3 regions of the Ferrovibrio terrae genome follow, and region 1 is predicted to be linked to each of the others. Evidence: predicted binding sites of a transcription regulator. Region 1 holds the regulator's gene; each other region holds the start of a gene.

Region 1 (5,646 bases):
CGGCCGTGCCCTCAATCGTCTATGGACTGCTCGGCCTTGCGGTCTTTATCGGCTTCTTCGGGATGCCGCGCTCGGCGCCATTCGTCGGCGGCCTGGTCCTGGCCCTCATGAGTCTCCCGGTGATGATCATTGCATCGCGCGCCGCCCTGCGCGCCGTGCCGCCTTCGATCCGGCAGGCCGCACTCGGCCTCGGCGCCTCACCGCTGCAAGTGGTGCTGCATCATGTGCTGCCGCTGGCCATGCCCGGCATTCTTACGGGTACGATCATTGCCATGGCCCATGCACTGGGCGAAACCGCACCGCTTCTGATGATCGGCATGGTCGCCTTCATCGTCGATATCCCGACAACGCCGGTGGATGCCGCCACGGTGCTGCCGGTGCAGATCTTCATGTGGGCCGACAGTTCCGAGCGCGGCTTTGTCGAGAAAACCTCGGCGGCGATCATCGTGCTGCTGGTTTTCCTGCTGCTGATGAATTTGGCGGCGATCCTGCTGCGCAAGAAATTCGAGCGTCGCTGGTAAGGTCCTGGCATCGCTCGCGCTGTAAATCACCCCTTGGAGCCCATAAGGACTTCTCATGCAGAATGGTACGCATAACGATCTCCGCCAGTCCGAGATCGAGATCAAGATGGTGACGCGCAAGGTCGGCGTCTTCTACGGCGAGAAGCAGGCGCTCCATGACGTCGATCTCGACATTCCGGCCCGTTCGGTCACGGCGCTCATCGGCCCGTCCGGCTGCGGAAAATCGACGTTCCTGCGTTGCCTGAACCGGATGAACGACACGATCCGAGACTGCCGCGTCATCGGCGATATCACGCTCGACAAGCTTAATGTCTACGACAGCAAGGTCGATGTCGTGCAACTGCGCGCCCGCGTCGGCATGGTGTTCCAGAAGGCGAATCCGTTCCCGAAATCGATCTACGAGAATGTCGCCTACGGTCCACGCATCCATGGCCTGGCTGAAAACAACGAGCATCTCGACCATATCGTCGAGACATCGCTGAAGCAGGCCGGTCTGTGGAAGGAAGTTGGCAACCGACTGCAGGAATCCGGCACTGGCCTGTCCGGTGGCCAGCAGCAGCGCCTCTGCATTGCCCGCGCCATTGCCGTGGCACCGGAAGTGATCCTGATGGACGAGCCCTGCTCGGCGCTCGACCCGATCGCCACTGCGCATATCGAAGAACTGATGGACGAACTGCGCGAGCAGTACACCATTGTCATCGTGACGCATTCGATGCAGCAGGCCGCGCGCGTCTCGCAGAAGACCGCTTTCTTCCATCTGGGCAACCTGGTCGAAACCGACGACACCAGGGTGATTTTCACCAATCCCAAGGATGAGCGGACCCAGGGTTACATCACCGGTCGCTTCGGCTGAGCAGAGTGAGGATTTAGAAAATGCCGCAACATATCGTTCAGCGTTACGACGACGAGCTGAAGAAGCTTTCCACCCTGATCGTGCAGATGGGCGGACTGGCGGAATCGCAGCTGGCTGCCGCGGTCGATGCCATCGTCAAGCGTGACAGCAAACTGGCCGAAGAGGTTGTGCAGGGCGACGCCAAGATCGATGCCTTGCGCAACCAGGTCGACGATTTTGCCATTGAGATGCTGGCCCGCCGGCAGCCGATGGCCGCCGATCTGCGCGTAATTGTCGCGGCGCTGCGTATCTCCTCGGAGATTGAGCGTATCGGCGATTATGCCAAGAATGTCGGCAAGCGCGCGGTTGCGCTGAACCAGGCGCCGCTGGTGCGGCCGGTACATGCCATCCCGCGCATGGCTGCCCTGGTGCAGGCCCTGATCAAGGACACGCTGGACGCCTATATCACCGACGACGCCGCCAAGGCTGACGCGGTCTGGGCCCGAGACGAAGAGGTTGATGACCTCTATACCAGCCTGTTTCGCGAATTGCTGACCTACATGATGGAAGATCCGCGCTCCATCACGCCCTGCACGCATCTGCTGTTCATCGCCAAGAACATCGAGCGTATCGGCGATCATGCCACCAACATCGCCGAGCTGATCCACTACACGGTTCTGGGTGAGATGCCCAAGGAAGATCGCCCGAAGGGGGATGATACCGCCTACGCGGTGGTCAATGTGCCGGGAGGCCAGCGATGAATATCGCAATCAAGCCGCGCGTCCTTGTCATCGAGGACGAGGCAGCGCTACTGGCGCTGCTGCGCTACAATCTGGAAAAGGAAAACTACACCGTCGACGAAGCGATGGACGGCGAGCAGGCCCTGCTGAAGGTGGCCGAGCATATGCCGGACCTGATCCTGCTCGACTGGATGCTGCCGCGCCTGTCGGGGCTGGAAGTCTGTCGCCAGCTGCGTCGCGATCCCAATGCCCGTAATGTGCCGATCATCATGCTGACGGCGCGCGGCGAGGAAGCCGACCGCGTGCGCGGCCTGGATGCTGGTGCCGACGACTATATCGCCAAGCCGTTTTCGCCCAGCGAACTGCTGGCGCGCATTCGCGCCGTGTTGCGCCGCATCCGTCCGGCTCTGGCGGAAGAGGTGCTGACCTATGGCGGGCTGGTGATGGATGTCGCCACCCACAAGGTGACGCGTAACAGTCGCGATATTCATCTCGGCCCCACCGAGTTCCGTCTGCTGCGTTATTTCCTGGAGCATCCTGGGCGCGTGCTGTCGCGCGATCAATTGCTGGATGCGGTCTGGGGGCGCGATATCTATGTCGAGCAGCGCACAGTCGACGTGCATATCCGCCGGCTGCGCAAGGCTCTGAACGGCAACGGCGAGACGGACGTCATCCGCACCGTGCGTTCGGCCGGCTATGCGCTGGAACTGACCGCCACGCCGGCAATGAGTGCCTGAGTCGAGCGCTTGAGCTCAACGCTGACCAATAAAAAAAGCCAGCCGTTCACCACGGCTGGCTTTTTCGTTTTTGGAGAAGCCGTGGCTTAGCGGCGGCCGGCGATCTGCTTCTTCATGGCGGCGAACAGGGCATCGATCTTACCGCCATTGTTCTGGATCACCGATTCGAACTGCTGACGCTGTGTGAAGGCCATCGACACGCCTTCCACGATCACGTCGGTGACCCGCGGCTTGCCGTCCTTCTCATGCGTCTTCCATTCGACACGGATCGGCGGGCCGCTCTGGCGATTGATCTGCGATTCAACGATGCTCTCGCTGCCGGCTGCCTTGGCGCCGTCGCGGACTTCCAGCGTTTCGCCGTTATACTGCGACAGCAACTGGGCATAGACCTTGGTGAGGTAGTCCTCGAACAGCGCGTCGTATTCCTTCTTCTGTTCGGGCGTGATGCCGCGGCTGTAGCGGCCAAGGCAGAAGCGGCCGACCGCATCGAGGTCGAGGTGGTTGGTCAGCAGGGTGCGGACCAGTCCTTCGCGTTTTTCCTGGGTCAATGAGCGGTCGCCCAGCGCCTTCAGCGTGTCGGTGCCGACCTCGCGGATGAACTGGTCGGGCGCCGCGGCCTGGGCCGCACGGACGGGGCCGGCAGCGACAAGCGCAAGTCCGGCCAGGGCCGTAAGCAGTAGGCGGCGTGAAACGGTCAGGGGAAGGGGCATGTGGCAACCAGCTAAGCTGTGGAGATTAATAGTCTTTTGCATTCCGAATAAGGCTTTAGCGAGGCGAATTCATAGCCCGGCTGCATTATGAAGGCCATGATTCTTTTTATGACGCGATTTAGTTCTACACAAATACATAAAGATATGTTTATATATAGTCCATGAACATCGAGCCGAGCTTTACCCTGGACGTCCTGATGGCCGCTTTGCGGGCTGCCGCCGAGCCGACGCGGCTGCGCCTGCTGGCGCTCTGCGCCGACAGCCAGCTCACGGTGTCAGAGCTCACCCAGATTCTGGGCCAAAGTCAGCCGCGCGTCTCGCGACATCTGAAACTGCTCTGCGAGGCGGGGCTGCTGGAGCGTGTGCCGGAAGGCACCTGGGCTTTCTATCGCGTGGGCGATCGGCTGGCCGGTGCGCCGCTGGCCCGTGCGCTGGCCACGTTGCTGCCGGCCGAGGACCCCATTCTGGCGCGCGATGCCGAGCGGCTGATCGCCGTGAAGCGCGCCCGCACCGAGGCCGCCGAACGGTATTTCCGCGACAATGCCGCCCAGTGGTCGGCGATCCGCTCGCTGCATATTGATGAAGCCCAGGTTGAGGCCGCCGTGCTGAAGATGCTGGATGGCGGTCAGCCGATCGGCGATCTGCTCGACATCGGCACCGGCACCGGCAGGCTGCTGGAAATCCTCAGCCCGAAAGTGAAGCGCGGCCTCGGCGTCGATAGCAGCCGTGACATGCTGAGCATTGCACGCAGCAACCTGGAACGTGCTGGCATCAAGCATTGCCAGGTTCGTCAGGCCGACATGTATGCCCTGCCGCTCGACAGCAACAGCATCGATGCGGCGGTGATCCATCAGGTGCTGCATTTCGCCGACGAACCGCAGAAGGCGATCCAGGAAGCCGCCCGCGTGCTGACGCCCGGCGGCCACCTGGTGATAGTCGATTTCGCACCGCATAACCTGGAAGACCTGCGCGCCCGTCATGCGCACCGCCGCCTTGGCTTTGCCGATGCCGAATTGCGCCCCTGGTGCGCTGCGGCCGGGCTTGACCTCGATCCGGTCACCGCGCTGCCGGGCCATCCGCTGACCGTCCATGTCTGGCGCGCCACCAAGCGCGGCGTCCCGGTGACTGCCATTTCACAGAAGAGTGCTGCCGCATGACCACGCTGACCGAACCCAATGCCCATGCCGCGCGGCGCTCGGGCCCGCTGAAGGTCTCGTTCGAGTTCTTCCCGCCCAAGACGCCGGAAATGGAGGAGAGCCTGTGGCGCAGCGTCATGCGCCTGGCGCCGCTCAGTCCGCGCTTCGTTTCGGTCACCTACGGTGCCGGCGGCTCGACGCGTGAGCGCACGCATAACACAGTCGTCCGCATCCTCAACGAAACCGGCCTGAAGCCGGCCGCGCATCTCACCTGCGTCGGCGCTTCCAAGGGCGAGGTGGACGAGGTGGCGCAGCATTACTGGCAGGCCGGCATCCGCCATATCGTGGCGCTGCGTGGCGATGCCCCGGAAGGCAGCGGCGGTTTCCAGCCGCATCCGCAGGGCTACGCCAATTCCACCGATCTGATCGCGGGCCTGAAGAAGATCGCCGATTTCGAGATCAGCGTTGGCTGCTATCCCGAGGGTCATCCCGATACGGCCTCACCGCGTATCGAGCTGGAACATCTGAAGCGCAAGGCCGATGCTGGCGCGACGCGCTGCATCACGCAGTATTTTTTCGATACGGATGTCTATTTCCGTTTCCTCGACCGCGCCCGTTCGGCCGGCATCACCATTCCGATCGTGCCCGGCATCCTGCCGGTCACCAATTTCCGCCAGGTGACAAAATTCTCCGCCGCCTGTGGCGCCAGCGTGCCGGCCTGGATGGCCGACCAGTTCGATGGTCTGGACGATGATCCCGAGACGCGGCGCATGGTGGCGGCGCATATCGCTGCCGAGCAGTGCCGCCGGCTTCTCGCTGCCGGAATCGACGAATTCCATTTCTACACGCTGAACCGCGCCGACCTGACTTACGCCATCTGCCATGTGCTGGGTGTGCGGCCGAAGCCGGCGATTGCCGGCGAGGTGGCGGCCTGATGTTCGATACCCCGGAGCAACGCAAGGAACGCCGC
Region 2 (5,646 bases), 1.2 Mb from region 1:
CATGCTGGCCTCACAGGCGCCGAGCTTCTGGGTGTTTGCCGCGATCTGCGGTCTGATGGGCTTCATGGGCAGCGCGGCGTTCTTCGCGCCGTTGCTGGCCGATACCTCGATGTGGTTCGAGAAGCGGCGCGGACTGGCCATCTCGCTCTGTGCTGCCGGCAATTATGTGGCCGGCACGATCTGGCCGCCGGTGCTGGAGCATTTCATTTCCACCGATGGCTGGCGCGCCACGCATTTCTATGTCGGCGTCTTCTGCCTGATCACGCTGCTGCCGCTCAGCCTGCTGCTGCGTCGCCGGCCGCCCGCGCAACCTGCGCCGGCCGCCACGGCGCAATCGGGCATGGCGCGTCCGCTCGGCCTGCATCCCAATGTCCTGCAGGGCGCCATTCTGGTGATGGGGCTGGGCTGCTGCGTCGCCATGTCGATGCCGCAGGTGCATATCGTGGCCTATTGCGTCGATCTCGGCTATGGCCCGGCGCGCGGCGCCGAGATGCTGTCGCTGATGCTCGGCTTCGGCATCATCAGCCGGCTGGCGTCGGGTTACATTCTCGACAAGATCGGCGGGCTGAAGACGCTGCTGCTGGGGTCGACCCTGCAGATGCTGGCGCTGGCGCTCTATCTGCCGTTCGACGGGCTGATGTCGCTCTACGTCATCTCGGCGGTGTTCGGTCTGGTCCAGGGCGGTATCGTGCCCAGCTATGCCTTCATCATCCGTGAGCTGTTTCCGGCTGCACAGGCCGGCCTGCGTGTCAGCCTGGCGATTTCCGCCACGCTGGCCGGCATGGCGCTGGGCGGCTGGATGTCGGGCAAGATCTACGATTTCACCGGCTCGTATCAGGCGGCGCTGCTGAACGGCATTGCCTTTAACATGATGAACATCCTGATCGCCGCCTGGCTGCTGTATCGCCTGAAAGGCGGCCGTCGCGCGACGCCGGTCGCGACGACGGCCTGACGCTTACGCCAGACTGGTGCGGCCGTTGCGGGCGGCCTCGGCATCCTTCTGCGAACTGCGGTCCGGACGCTCGTCGGCGCGCAGCCGCGTCGCAGTCAGTTCGCCGGTCTGTTCCAGGATCGGATAGGCCACAGCCGTAAGATGGCTGTTGATGCGCTTGAGGTCGCGGATCAGGTCGAGATGGATCGCGCTGGTCTCGATGCTTTCAGACCGGCCGTCGCGGATACGCTGGTAATGATTCTCCGCGGCCTGCTGTTCGGCCAGCCGCAGCTGGGCTTTCTCTTCCAGCAGCAGGCGCGCCATCTTCACATCGCCCGACATGAACAGGTTACAGGCCATCTGCAGATTGGCGGCGACGCGATGGTGGAAGTTGGTCAGTTCGGCCAGGCCTTCCTTCGAGAAGGTCAGCTTGTTCTTGATCTTCTTCTGCGCCAGTTCCATCAGGTTCTTGTCGATGATGTCGCCGATATGCTCGAGATTGGTGGTGAAGGTGAGTACATCGACATAACGCCGGCTGTCCTTCTCATCCAGGCCCTGCTTGCTCAGTTCGGTCAGGTACAGCTTGATCGCTTCGTAGAGCTGGTCGACCTGATCGTCGGCCTGCTCCACCGCCTTGGCGAGCTTGCCGTCGTCGCGGGTGAACACCGTCATCGTGTCGTCCAGCATGCGGGCGACCGCATCGCTCAGGCGCAACGTCTCGCGCGCCGCCGCCGCCAGCGCCACGCCGGGCGTCTCCAGCGCCGAGGCATCGAGATAGCGCGGCGCGAAGCTCGCTTCGTCCTTCACATCGGGCAGGAAACGGCGCGTCAGCTTATCGACCGGCCCCAGCAGCGGCAGGAACACCAGCGCCAGCGCGATATTGAAGGCGGTGTGCATGTCGATGGCCTGACGCGCCGGCGAGGTGCCGAGCTGCGCCATCCAGTCCGGCAGCCATGACAGCAACGGCAGCATCAGCAGCACGCCGATGCCGCGCATCACCAGATTGCCCAGCGGTGGCCGGCGCGCGGCCGGCGGCTGGCCGGCGGTCGCCATGAACGGTGCCATGGCGCCGCCGATATTGGCGCCCAGCACCAGCGCAAACACCAAAGTCGTGTCGATGGTGCCAGCCGCGGCCAGACCGGTGAACAGCAGGATCATGGCGAGGCTGGAATGCGCCGCCCAGGTCAGCAGCGCGGCCAGCAGAACGGCGATCAGCGGCTCGTGATCCAGCGGCCGCAGCACGATGGCGAGCGCGGGGGAGTCGCGCAGCGGCGCGGAGGCCGCGACGATCAGTTTCAGCGCCAGCAAGGTGAGGCCGAGGCCGATGGCAAGGCGGCCGATATGACGGCGCATGCTGTTTTCGCCGGTGGTGAACAGACCGACGCCCAGCACCAGGCAGAGCGGCGCGAGCCAGCTGAGATCCAGCGAGAGAATCTGCGCGGCAACAGTCGTGCCGACATCGGCGCCCAGCATCACGCCCAGCGCCACCGTGCCGGTGATCAGGCCGCGACCGGCAAAGGAAGAAATGATCAGTGCGGTGGCCGTGCTCGACTGCAGCAAAGCGGTGATGCCGAGGCCGGCGACGAAGCCGGAAAAGCGCTGGCGCAGCGCGCGGCCGAGATAGCGGCGCAGCTGTGCGCCGAAGGCGCGGGTCATGCCGGTGCGCACCATGCGCACGCCCCAGAGCAGGAGGGCGACGCCGGACATCAGGTGGAGAAGCAGTTCGGTCGCGCCTGCGGATGCGGTAATCATGTGGCCCCCCGGTCATGGCGCGCCAGGATCAATGTGGCGGGGGGCATCAAAGCGTCCAGTGCGCCGTCGGGGTCCGGGTCAGGATCGCGGAAAACAGGCATTTATTTCCACCTTTGTGGGCAAGATTCGATTATTACAGTTTCATTACACCTATATGACATACAGCCCAAGTCTTTAAATCCGGCAAACAGGAATTCTTCTGAACTGAGCCATTAGGTGCCCAGTGTGCATCTGAGGCCGCAACAGGTGCGCATTGAGAAATGAACACCTATTCGGAAAGTCTGTTCAGATTGGGGCGAGTGTTCAGGCGACAGGCATTCTGACTTCGGGGGAGCTTTCCCCACACGCTTGCCGATTTCATGACCGGTGCCTGTGCAAGGGCTGCCGTTCTACCAGCGACGAGGCAAACCTATCTCAAGGTGCAGGTCCATCTGTTTCTTGGGTCGCGGAACCTAGCGGGCTGCACGATACACGGCGGTCGATCCGTGAGCGACCATGGCCTCACCATAACAGGAGGCAAACATGAACGTGAACGTTGCATCACATTCCGGCAAAGCGAAGCCCGACGAACTGGTTCCGTCGCGCTATGCGCTGCAGGTCGGCGATTATGAAGTTCTGGTAATCAGCGACGGCGTGCTGACGATACCAACATCGGTCCTGGCCACCAACGCCGATCCGGCTGCCCTCGCGGCTTGGCTGAAGGGTATGTTTATGCCGTCGGACACGCTCGACTGGCCGCTGAACGTGGTGGTGATCCGTGGCCGCGGCCGGACCATCCTGGTCGATGCCGGGATCGGGCTGGAGTATCCGGACTTCCCGAAAGCCGGGCGGCTGGCGCAGCGTCTGGCCGCTGCCGGCGTTGAACTCGCGTCTGTGACGGATTTGGTGCTCACCCACCTGCACATGGACCACATCGGCGGGCTGGTCGGCGACGGGCTGAAGGGGCTGCGTCGGGATATACCGATCCATGTGGCGGCCACCGAGGTCGAATTCTGGGCATCGCCCGATTTCTCCCACACCACCATGCCGAATCCGATCCCGCCTGTCCTTCGGTCGGTCGCCACTCGGTTCCTGAAACAGTATGGCAGCCAGCTGCGGCAGTTCGACGAGCAGCACGAAGTGGTGCCGGGTGTTGTCGTCCGCCGCACCGGTGGCCACACGCCCGGGCACAGCGTGGTTCGCATTTCATCCGGTGGCAAGCATCTGACTTTCGCCGGCGACGCCATCTTCCCGGTCGGGTTCGACCATCCGTACTGGTACAACGGTTTCGAACACGATCCTGAAGAGTCGGCCCGTGTCCGTGTCGAGCTTCTGCGGGAACTGGCGGGAACCGGCGAGGTGTTGGTGGCGGCACACCTGTCATTCCCGTTCTGCCGGGTGGCGATCGACGGCGACGTGTTCCGCTGGGTGCCCGCCCACTGGGAGTACTGACCACTTGCGTGCTACCGGCGTCTTTTCTCCGAGGCGCCGGTAGAGCTCGAATATTTTCGAGCGCATCACTCTTTCAAAAAGGGCCGGTCAGCCATTCAGTGGCGGCCGGCCTTTTTGCTAATGAGTCCGCTATTCCTTGCCGATATCCCGTACGGGCGCGGGCAGTGCTTCCCAGATGCGGACCAGTTCGCCAACCGAGCTGACCTCCATCTTGCGCATGGCATTGCTGCGATGGAGTTTCACCGTCACGTCACTGATCCCGAGGTCAAAGGCGATCTGCTTGTTCTGCCGTCCGCGCACCACTTGCTGAAGTACCTCGCGCTCGCGCTGGGTCAGCACTTTGAGGCGCTCGGTGTAGCGTTCGATCACGACACCACGGGCGCGCCGTTCGGTGTCCAATGCAATCGCTGCGGTGATGGCATCGAGAAGGTCCTGGTCGCGCACGGGCTTGGTCAGGAAATCGACCGCACCGGCTTTCATGGCCTGTACGCTCATCGGGATGTCGCCATGGCCTGTCAGGAAGATGATCGGTTTGACGTCGCCCTTCTGCGCCAGGCGACGCTGCAAATCTAGTCCGCTCGCGCCCGGCATCCGCACATCAAGGATGAGGCATCCGGGAGCTTCCAGTATATCGGCTCCGATCAGTTCGCCAGTCGAGGCAAAGCAGATAGCGTTGAATCCTGCCGATTGAACGAGGTCGGATAACGCCTCGCGGACCGCAGAATCGTCATCGACGATGATGACGGTCGGCTGCCCTGCGTCCTGACTGGTCTGTGATGATGACTGTGTTAATCGCCGCTGGAGCGGCTGGTCAACTCTCATGATCACCCTCCTTTTCCTTTGTGTTGCAAGGCATCTCCGACGGCCGCCAACAAAGCCTGGCCATCGAACGGTTTTTGGAAAATCCCGCCTACTCCCTGTGCGCGGCCCTGATCCGCAATCTCGTGGCGACCGGTGATCAGGAAAACCGGCAGATCCGGACGCTCCCGTTTCACCCGGTCGCGCAGTTCGAAACCGTCTATGGTCGGCATTCCGATATCGGTGATCAGAAGATCAATGTTCGATATGCCGCCATTGAGCAGCGCTCCGGCCGATCCAAAGCTGCGTGTGGCATAGCCAGCCGATTCCAGCAGCTCTTCCAGAGACTCCAGCACCCGCGGGTCATCATCCACAACGGCGACTATACGCTTCACCTGACTCACTTTCGTGTACCTCCCGCTCGACGGGAATGTTTGACTGGTATTCCCATTCGCTCTGCGACCCGCACGAGATCGGCGAATGAATCGACGCCCATTTTCTGCGTCACGTTTCGCCTGTGGATTTGCAGCATCACCTCGCTGATCCCCAGTTCCGCAGCTGCCTGCTTATTGAGAAGACCACTTACCACCAGCGGAAATACCTCGCGTTCGCGCGGCGTCAGTTCGAGATACCGGCGCTGCAGGTCTTCCAATTCGGCACGGGCCGATCGGTTCCCGCGATCCTGAGCGATGGCGGTGTCGATCGCGGTCATCAGGTCGTTGTCGCTGAAAGGC
Region 3 (5,646 bases), 720 kb from region 1:
CCAGCGGCAGTTCGTCAATCCGGAGAAGTATCGCCAGTATTACCAGGGCAAGTTCGGCCTCACCGACGAGGAAATGGACAGGTTCATGGCCGAGCAGATCGCCAATGCGCAGGCCTGGGGCGCCGAGAACCGCCGCAAGGTGGTGGCACTGTGCCATGCCAAGGGACTGCCGCTGGCCAGCCATGACGATGCGACTGCCGAGCATGTGGCTGAGGCCGCCGCCGACCGCATGGTGGTGGCGGAATTCCCCACCACGCACGAAGCGGCCAAACTGTCGCGCCAGCATGGCATGAAGGTGATGATGGGCGGGCCCAACGTGGTGCGCGGCGGGTCGCATTCCGGCAACATTTCCGCCAAATCGCTCGCGGAAAAGGGCGAGCTCGACATCATCTCGTCGGATTATGTGCCCAGCAGCATGCTGCAGTCGGTGTTCCTGCTGCCCGAACAGCTGCCCGGGATCAGCCTGCCGCAGGCCGTGGCGATGGCCTCCAGCAATCCGGCCGATGCCGTGGGTCTGACCGATCGCGGCGCCATCGAAACCGGCAAGCGCGCCGACCTGCTGCGCATCAGCCTGATCGACGATACGCCGGTGGTGCGCGCCGTGTGGCGCAGCGGCAAGCGTGTGATGTAGGGAGAGACATCATGACTGTTCTCGACCAGATCATCACCGTGCTGGAAAAAGCCGGCGCCGAGCGCTACGGCATGGAAGCGGTCAGCCAGCTGGAGCATGCGCTGCAATGCGCCATGCATGCCGAGCGCACCGGCTCCTCGCCCGAACTGATCACCGCCTGCCTGCTGCATGACATCGGCCATCTGGTCGGCGAGGGCGACGAAGGCCAGGCCGAGCAGGGCGTCGATGCCGGGCATGAACATCTCGCCGCCGACTGGCTGGAGCACTATTTCCCGCAGGCCGTCACCGAGCCGGTACGCTTGCATGTCGAGGCCAAACGCTATCTCTGCCAGGCCGAGCCGCATTACTGGGCCGGGTTGTCGCAGGCGTCGAAAACCAGCCTGGAAGTCCAGGGCGGCATCTACACTGCGGACGAGGCCGCGGGCTTCATCGCGCAGCCCTATGCGCGCGATGCCGTGCTGCTGCGCCGCTGGGACGACGCGGCCAAGACGCCGGAGCTGAAGACACCTGATCTGGCGCATTATCGCCCGATCATCGCGACGGCAATGAAGGCTGCCAGCTGAGATGACCATGCCAAAAGGCCGCCTCGTCCTGGTGACGGGGCCGAGCGGGGTGGGCAAGGACAGCCTGCTGGATGGCGCGCGCGTGGCGCTGGCCGGCCGCAGCGATATCGTCTTCCCGCGCCGTGTGATCACCCGCGCGGCCGGGCTGGGCGGCGAGGAGTATCAGGCCGTCAGCGAGGCGGAGTTCGCCGCTATGGTGGCGCGCGGTGCCTTCGCACTGTTCTGGACGGCGCATGGCCTGCACTACGGTATTCCGGCAAGTATAGAGTCCGATCTCGCTGCCGGCCGGCAGGTGGTGGTGAATGTCTCGCGCGGCGTGATCGAGGAAGCGCGGGCGAAGTATCCCGGCCTTCTGGTGCTCGCGATCAATGCTTCGCCGGATATGCTGCGCCGCCGGCTGCAGGCGCGCGGGCGTGAATCGGCCGTCGAGATCGAAGAACGGTTACAGCGCGCCGCGGCTTTCCGGCTGGACGGCGACGATGTCGCGGCGCTGAACAATGACGGCCCGCTGGCCGAGGGTGTGGCGGCACTCTCGCTGCTGCTGCAAAAACGCGGCTGATCGGCCATACTGCGCTCCTGGCTTAAGGGAGTCGTCGCCATGGAACATCTGCTTCCGCTCTTCAGCATCGTCGTCGCCATCGCGCTGGGCGCGATCAGCCCCGGCCCGAGTTTCGTGCTGGTGGCGCGCACCGCCATTGCCGGGTCGCGCGGCGCAGGGCTTGGCACTGCGCTTGGCATGGGGCTGGGCGGACTCACCTTCGCGACGCTGGCCCTGCTCGGGCTGATTGCCTTGCTGGCGCAGGTGGCCTGGCTTTATCTCGGGCTCAAGATTCTGGGTGGGCTGTATCTGCTGTATCTTGGCTGGCGGCTGTGGCGCGGCGCGCGCGAACCGTTGGCGGTGGATACCTCCGGCCAGGCTGGCCAAGGGGCGGGGCAGGGTTTCTGGCGTGCGGCGCTGCTCGGGCTGGTCACGCAGCTCAGCAATCCGAAAACCGCCGTGGTCTATGCCGGCATCTTCGCGGCCCTGCTGCCGGCGCAGCCGCTGCCGCTCTGGCTGGCGGTCACGCTGCCGGCGGCGATCTTCACGGTCGAATTCGTCTGGTATGCGCTGGTCGCCACGGCCTTCTCGGCCGGCGGTCCGCGTCGCCTGTATCTCGGTGGCAAGACCTGGATCGACCGGCTGGCTGGCGGCGTGATGGCGGCGCTCGGCCTGCGTCTGGTTTTCGAGGGCGCGCGGGGCTAGCCGCCCAGCCTGTAGCGCCCGGCGATGCGGAAATTCGCCGACGGTTCCCCCTGCACGAACAGGCAGACCTCATCCAGCATGAAATCCTTGCGCAGGGCTGGCGCGGTCAGTTCGGTCAGGTGATCCAGCAGCAGGCCGCGCTCGGTCGCATCCTTGATTCTGCCGGTCAGGGTGAAATGCATGCGGAATTCTTCGAAGATGTAAGGATAGCCCCAGTCGCGCAGGTACTGCTCCTGCCGCGCGCTTAAACCGGCGGCGCGGCGGCGCGCCAGTTCCTGCTCCGATGGCGGCGCGCGGAACCGGTCGAAGGTGCGGATGCAATCGGCGGCCAGCGCATCCAGTTCTGCCGAAGGCACGGCCGGCCGCAGGGCGAGGAAGCTGCCCAGTGCGGCGGGCGTCAGCGTCAGGCGCAGGGGCCGGCGCGTGGCGGCGAATGTCTCCAGCGCCATGATCAGCTGGCCCTCGTCGCAGCCTTCGGCCAGATGGAACGGCGGCTTCAGCGTGCCGTGGAAACCGTATCTGCGTGGATCGGCGGTCAGGCTGGCGATCCGGCCAGCGTCAAGGCCTGCTGCCGGCACGGCCAGATACTGCGCGCCGGTCTCGGGATCCCAGCCGAGCCAGCGGGCTGCAATATCATGCAGCGGGTGGTCGGTGGCCGGAGCGACATAAAGGGCAAAACGCGGCGCCATGGTCTAGACCTGTGTGCAGATGGTCTTGTGGGTAACCCTGACGGCCCGGAGTCGGTCGGGGATTTCACCCTGCCGTCGCCGAACCGCAATCGAACTGTCACACCGCATTGCTATCAGCGTCCCCTACACGGAAACAGCGGGGAATCGCATGCGCGCGGCCATCGAGATCGCCCATCTATCGAAAACTTTCAAGACGGGCAAGCGCGCGCTCGACAATGTCAGCCTTGCGATCCAGCCCGGCGAGATGGTCGCGCTGATCGGGGCCTCGGGGTCGGGCAAATCCACCCTGCTGCGCCATGTCGCCGGCCTGATGCCGGGCGATCGCGACGCCGCGTCGCAGATTTCGGTCGATGGCCGCATGGTGCAGGCGGGTGGCCGCATCGGCAAGGGCATCCGTGAAACCCGCGCCGGCATCGGCTTCATCTTCCAGCAGTTCAACCTGGTCGGCCGCATGCAGGTGCTGACCAACGTGCTCGCCGGCAATCTCGGCCGCATGCCGCTGTGGCGCACGATGTTCAAGCTGTTCACCGACGACCAGCGGCGCATCGCCGTGGCAGCCCTCGACCGCGTCGGTATCGCGTCCTGCGCCTTCCAGCGCGCCTCGACTCTCTCGGGTGGCCAGCAGCAGCGCGCCGCCATTGCCCGCGCCTTGGTGCAGCAGGCCCGCGTCATTCTCGCCGACGAGCCGATTGCCTCGCTCGATCCGGAATCCTCGCGCCGCGTGATGGCGGCGCTGGCCGATATCAACCGCTCGGATCGCGTCACCGTCGTGGTGTCGCTGCATCAGGTGGATTTCGCGCTGAAATACTGCCGCCGCGTCGTGGCATTGCGCGACGGCCGCGTGATGTATGACGGGCCGTCGGCGGCCGTCACCGCTGCCTTGCTGCGCGGCATCTACGGCGAGCAGACCGATCTCGATTTCGGATCTCTGGGCGAACCGGCCGATGTCGATCACGAGGTCGACCAGCCGGTCGACAGCGCGCGCCTCGTGCCGCGCATGCAGGCGCTGCCGGCCTGAATTTCACGCTTACCTCAAGACCACGTCCTTCAGTCAAACCACCGGGAGAAAACCATGCTTCGTCGCACATTCCTCACCACCGCTGCCGTGCTGCTCGCCGGCACTGTCCTGTCGGGCACTGCCCATGCGCAGCTGAAGGAAATCAACTTCGGCATCATCTCGACCGAGTCGAGCTCCAACCTGAAGACCATCTGGGAGCCATTCCTGGCCGATATGGAGAAGCAGACCGGCAAGAAGATCAACGCCTTCTTCGCCCCTGATTATGCCGGCGTGATCGAAGGCATGCGCTTCAACAAGGTGCAGATCGCCTGGTACGGCAACGCTTCGGCCATCCAGGCCGTCGACCGTGCCGAGGGCGAGGTCTTCGTGCAGACCACCGCCAAGGACGGTTCGCCGGGCTACTGGTCGCTGCTGCTGGTCCATAAGGACAGCCCGATCAATTCACTGCAGGACGTGCTGGCCGCTCCGGGCAAGTACACCTTCGGCAATGGCGATCCGAATTCCACTTCGGGCTTCCTGGTGCCGAGCTTCTACGTCTTCGGCCAGAACAATATCGACCCGCGCAAGCATTTCAGCCGCATGGTGACGGGCAGCCATGAAGTGAATGCGCTGGCCGTCGCCAACAAGCAGGTTGATGTCGCCACCAACAATACCGAGAACCTGGAGCGCTTGCAGAAGACCCAGCCGGCCAAGGCCGCCGAGCTCAAGTCGATCTGGAAGTCACCGCTGATCCCGTCGGACCCGATTGTCTGGCGCAAGGACCTGTCGGATGCCGACAAGAAGACGCTCAAGACCTTCTTCATGACCTACGGCACCCAGACGTCGGGCAAGAGCGCCGACCAGCTGGGCAAGGAAACCAAGGTGCTGACCGACCTGCAGTGGGGCGCTTTCAAGGAGTCGAGCAACAGGCAGCTGATCCCGATCCGCCAGCTCGCGCTGTTCCGCGACAAGATCAAGCTGGAAGGCGACGCCAACATGGCCGCCGACGAGAAGGCGAAGAAGATCGCCGAGATCGACGCCAAGCTGGCCGATCTCAACAAGCAGATGGGGTCGTAATCAACCACGCACGGGGCGGCTCCGGCAGAGAAAGCTGGGCCGTCCCGTCTCTGTTTCTTCTGCCTTGAGGTCTGTCATGTCCGCCACTGCCGCCACCGCCATTCGCGAACTGCCGATCCATCCGCCCCGGCCCGGCGCGAAACATTCGCTGGGCAAGCTGGTGCTCTACGGCCTGCTCGCCGCCATCCTGGTCTGGTCGTGGCAGGGCGCGGAAGTCGCGCCGCTCAAGCTGATCGCCGATGCCGGCAATATGGCGACTTTCCTCAGCGATTTTTTCCCGCCGGATTTCAACGACTGGCGTTCCTATCTCTCCGAGCTGATCATCACGCTGCACATCGCCATCTGGGGCACCGTGCTGGCGGTGGTCTGCGCCGTGCCGCTCAGCCTGCTGGCGGCCGCGAATATTGCACCGGCCTGGGTCTACCAGCCGGTGCGCCGCGTGCTCG

The links. The regulator PhoB, encoded in region 1, activates phosphate uptake and scavenging genes when phosphate is short. The targets are predictions, from matches to a motif close to TNTCATAAAACTGTCA.
Region 2: the regulator PhoB is predicted to act here: its motif matches at 2,817-2,832, upstream of FNB15_RS07260 (Na/Pi cotransporter family protein).
Region 3: the regulator PhoB is predicted to act here: its motif matches at 3,211-3,226, upstream of phnC (phosphonate ABC transporter ATP-binding protein).

The regions. Positions count from the first base shown of each region.
Region 1 covers NZ_CP041636.1:2,685,035-2,690,680, forward strand. The annotation lists gene pstA (phosphate ABC transporter permease PstA) at 1-521, shown strand, start outside; gene pstB (phosphate ABC transporter ATP-binding protein PstB) at 628-1,374, shown strand; gene phoU (phosphate signaling complex protein PhoU) at 1,395-2,114, shown strand; gene phoB (phosphate regulon transcriptional regulator PhoB) at 2,111-2,830, shown strand; gene FNB15_RS13120 (MlaC/ttg2D family ABC transporter substrate-binding protein) at 2,917-3,540, opposite strand; gene FNB15_RS13125 (ArsR/SmtB family transcription factor) at 3,702-4,697, shown strand; gene metF (methylenetetrahydrofolate reductase [NAD(P)H]) at 4,694-5,611, shown strand; gene FNB15_RS20960 (homocysteine S-methyltransferase family protein) at 5,611-5,646, shown strand, end outside.
Region 2 covers NZ_CP041636.1:1,481,429-1,487,074, forward strand. The annotation lists gene FNB15_RS07255 (MFS transporter) at 1-952, shown strand, start outside; gene FNB15_RS07260 (Na/Pi cotransporter family protein) at 956-2,683, opposite strand; gene FNB15_RS07265 (MBL fold metallo-hydrolase) at 3,206-4,114, shown strand; gene FNB15_RS07270 (response regulator transcription factor) at 4,244-4,936, opposite strand; gene FNB15_RS07275 (response regulator) at 4,939-5,316, opposite strand; gene FNB15_RS07280 (response regulator transcription factor) at 5,313-5,646, opposite strand, start outside.
Region 3 covers NZ_CP041636.1:1,961,032-1,966,677, forward strand. The annotation lists gene FNB15_RS09575 (alpha-D-ribose 1-methylphosphonate 5-triphosphate diphosphatase) at 1-631, shown strand, start outside; gene FNB15_RS09580 (phosphonate degradation HD-domain oxygenase) at 643-1,194, shown strand; gene phnN (phosphonate metabolism protein/1,5-bisphosphokinase (PRPP-forming) PhnN) at 1,196-1,753, shown strand; gene FNB15_RS09590 (LysE family translocator) at 1,793-2,437, shown strand; gene FNB15_RS09595 (DUF1045 domain-containing protein) at 2,434-3,126, opposite strand; gene phnC (phosphonate ABC transporter ATP-binding protein) at 3,275-4,144, shown strand; gene phnD (phosphonate ABC transporter substrate-binding protein) at 4,199-5,200, shown strand; gene phnE (phosphonate ABC transporter, permease protein PhnE) at 5,277-5,646, shown strand, end outside.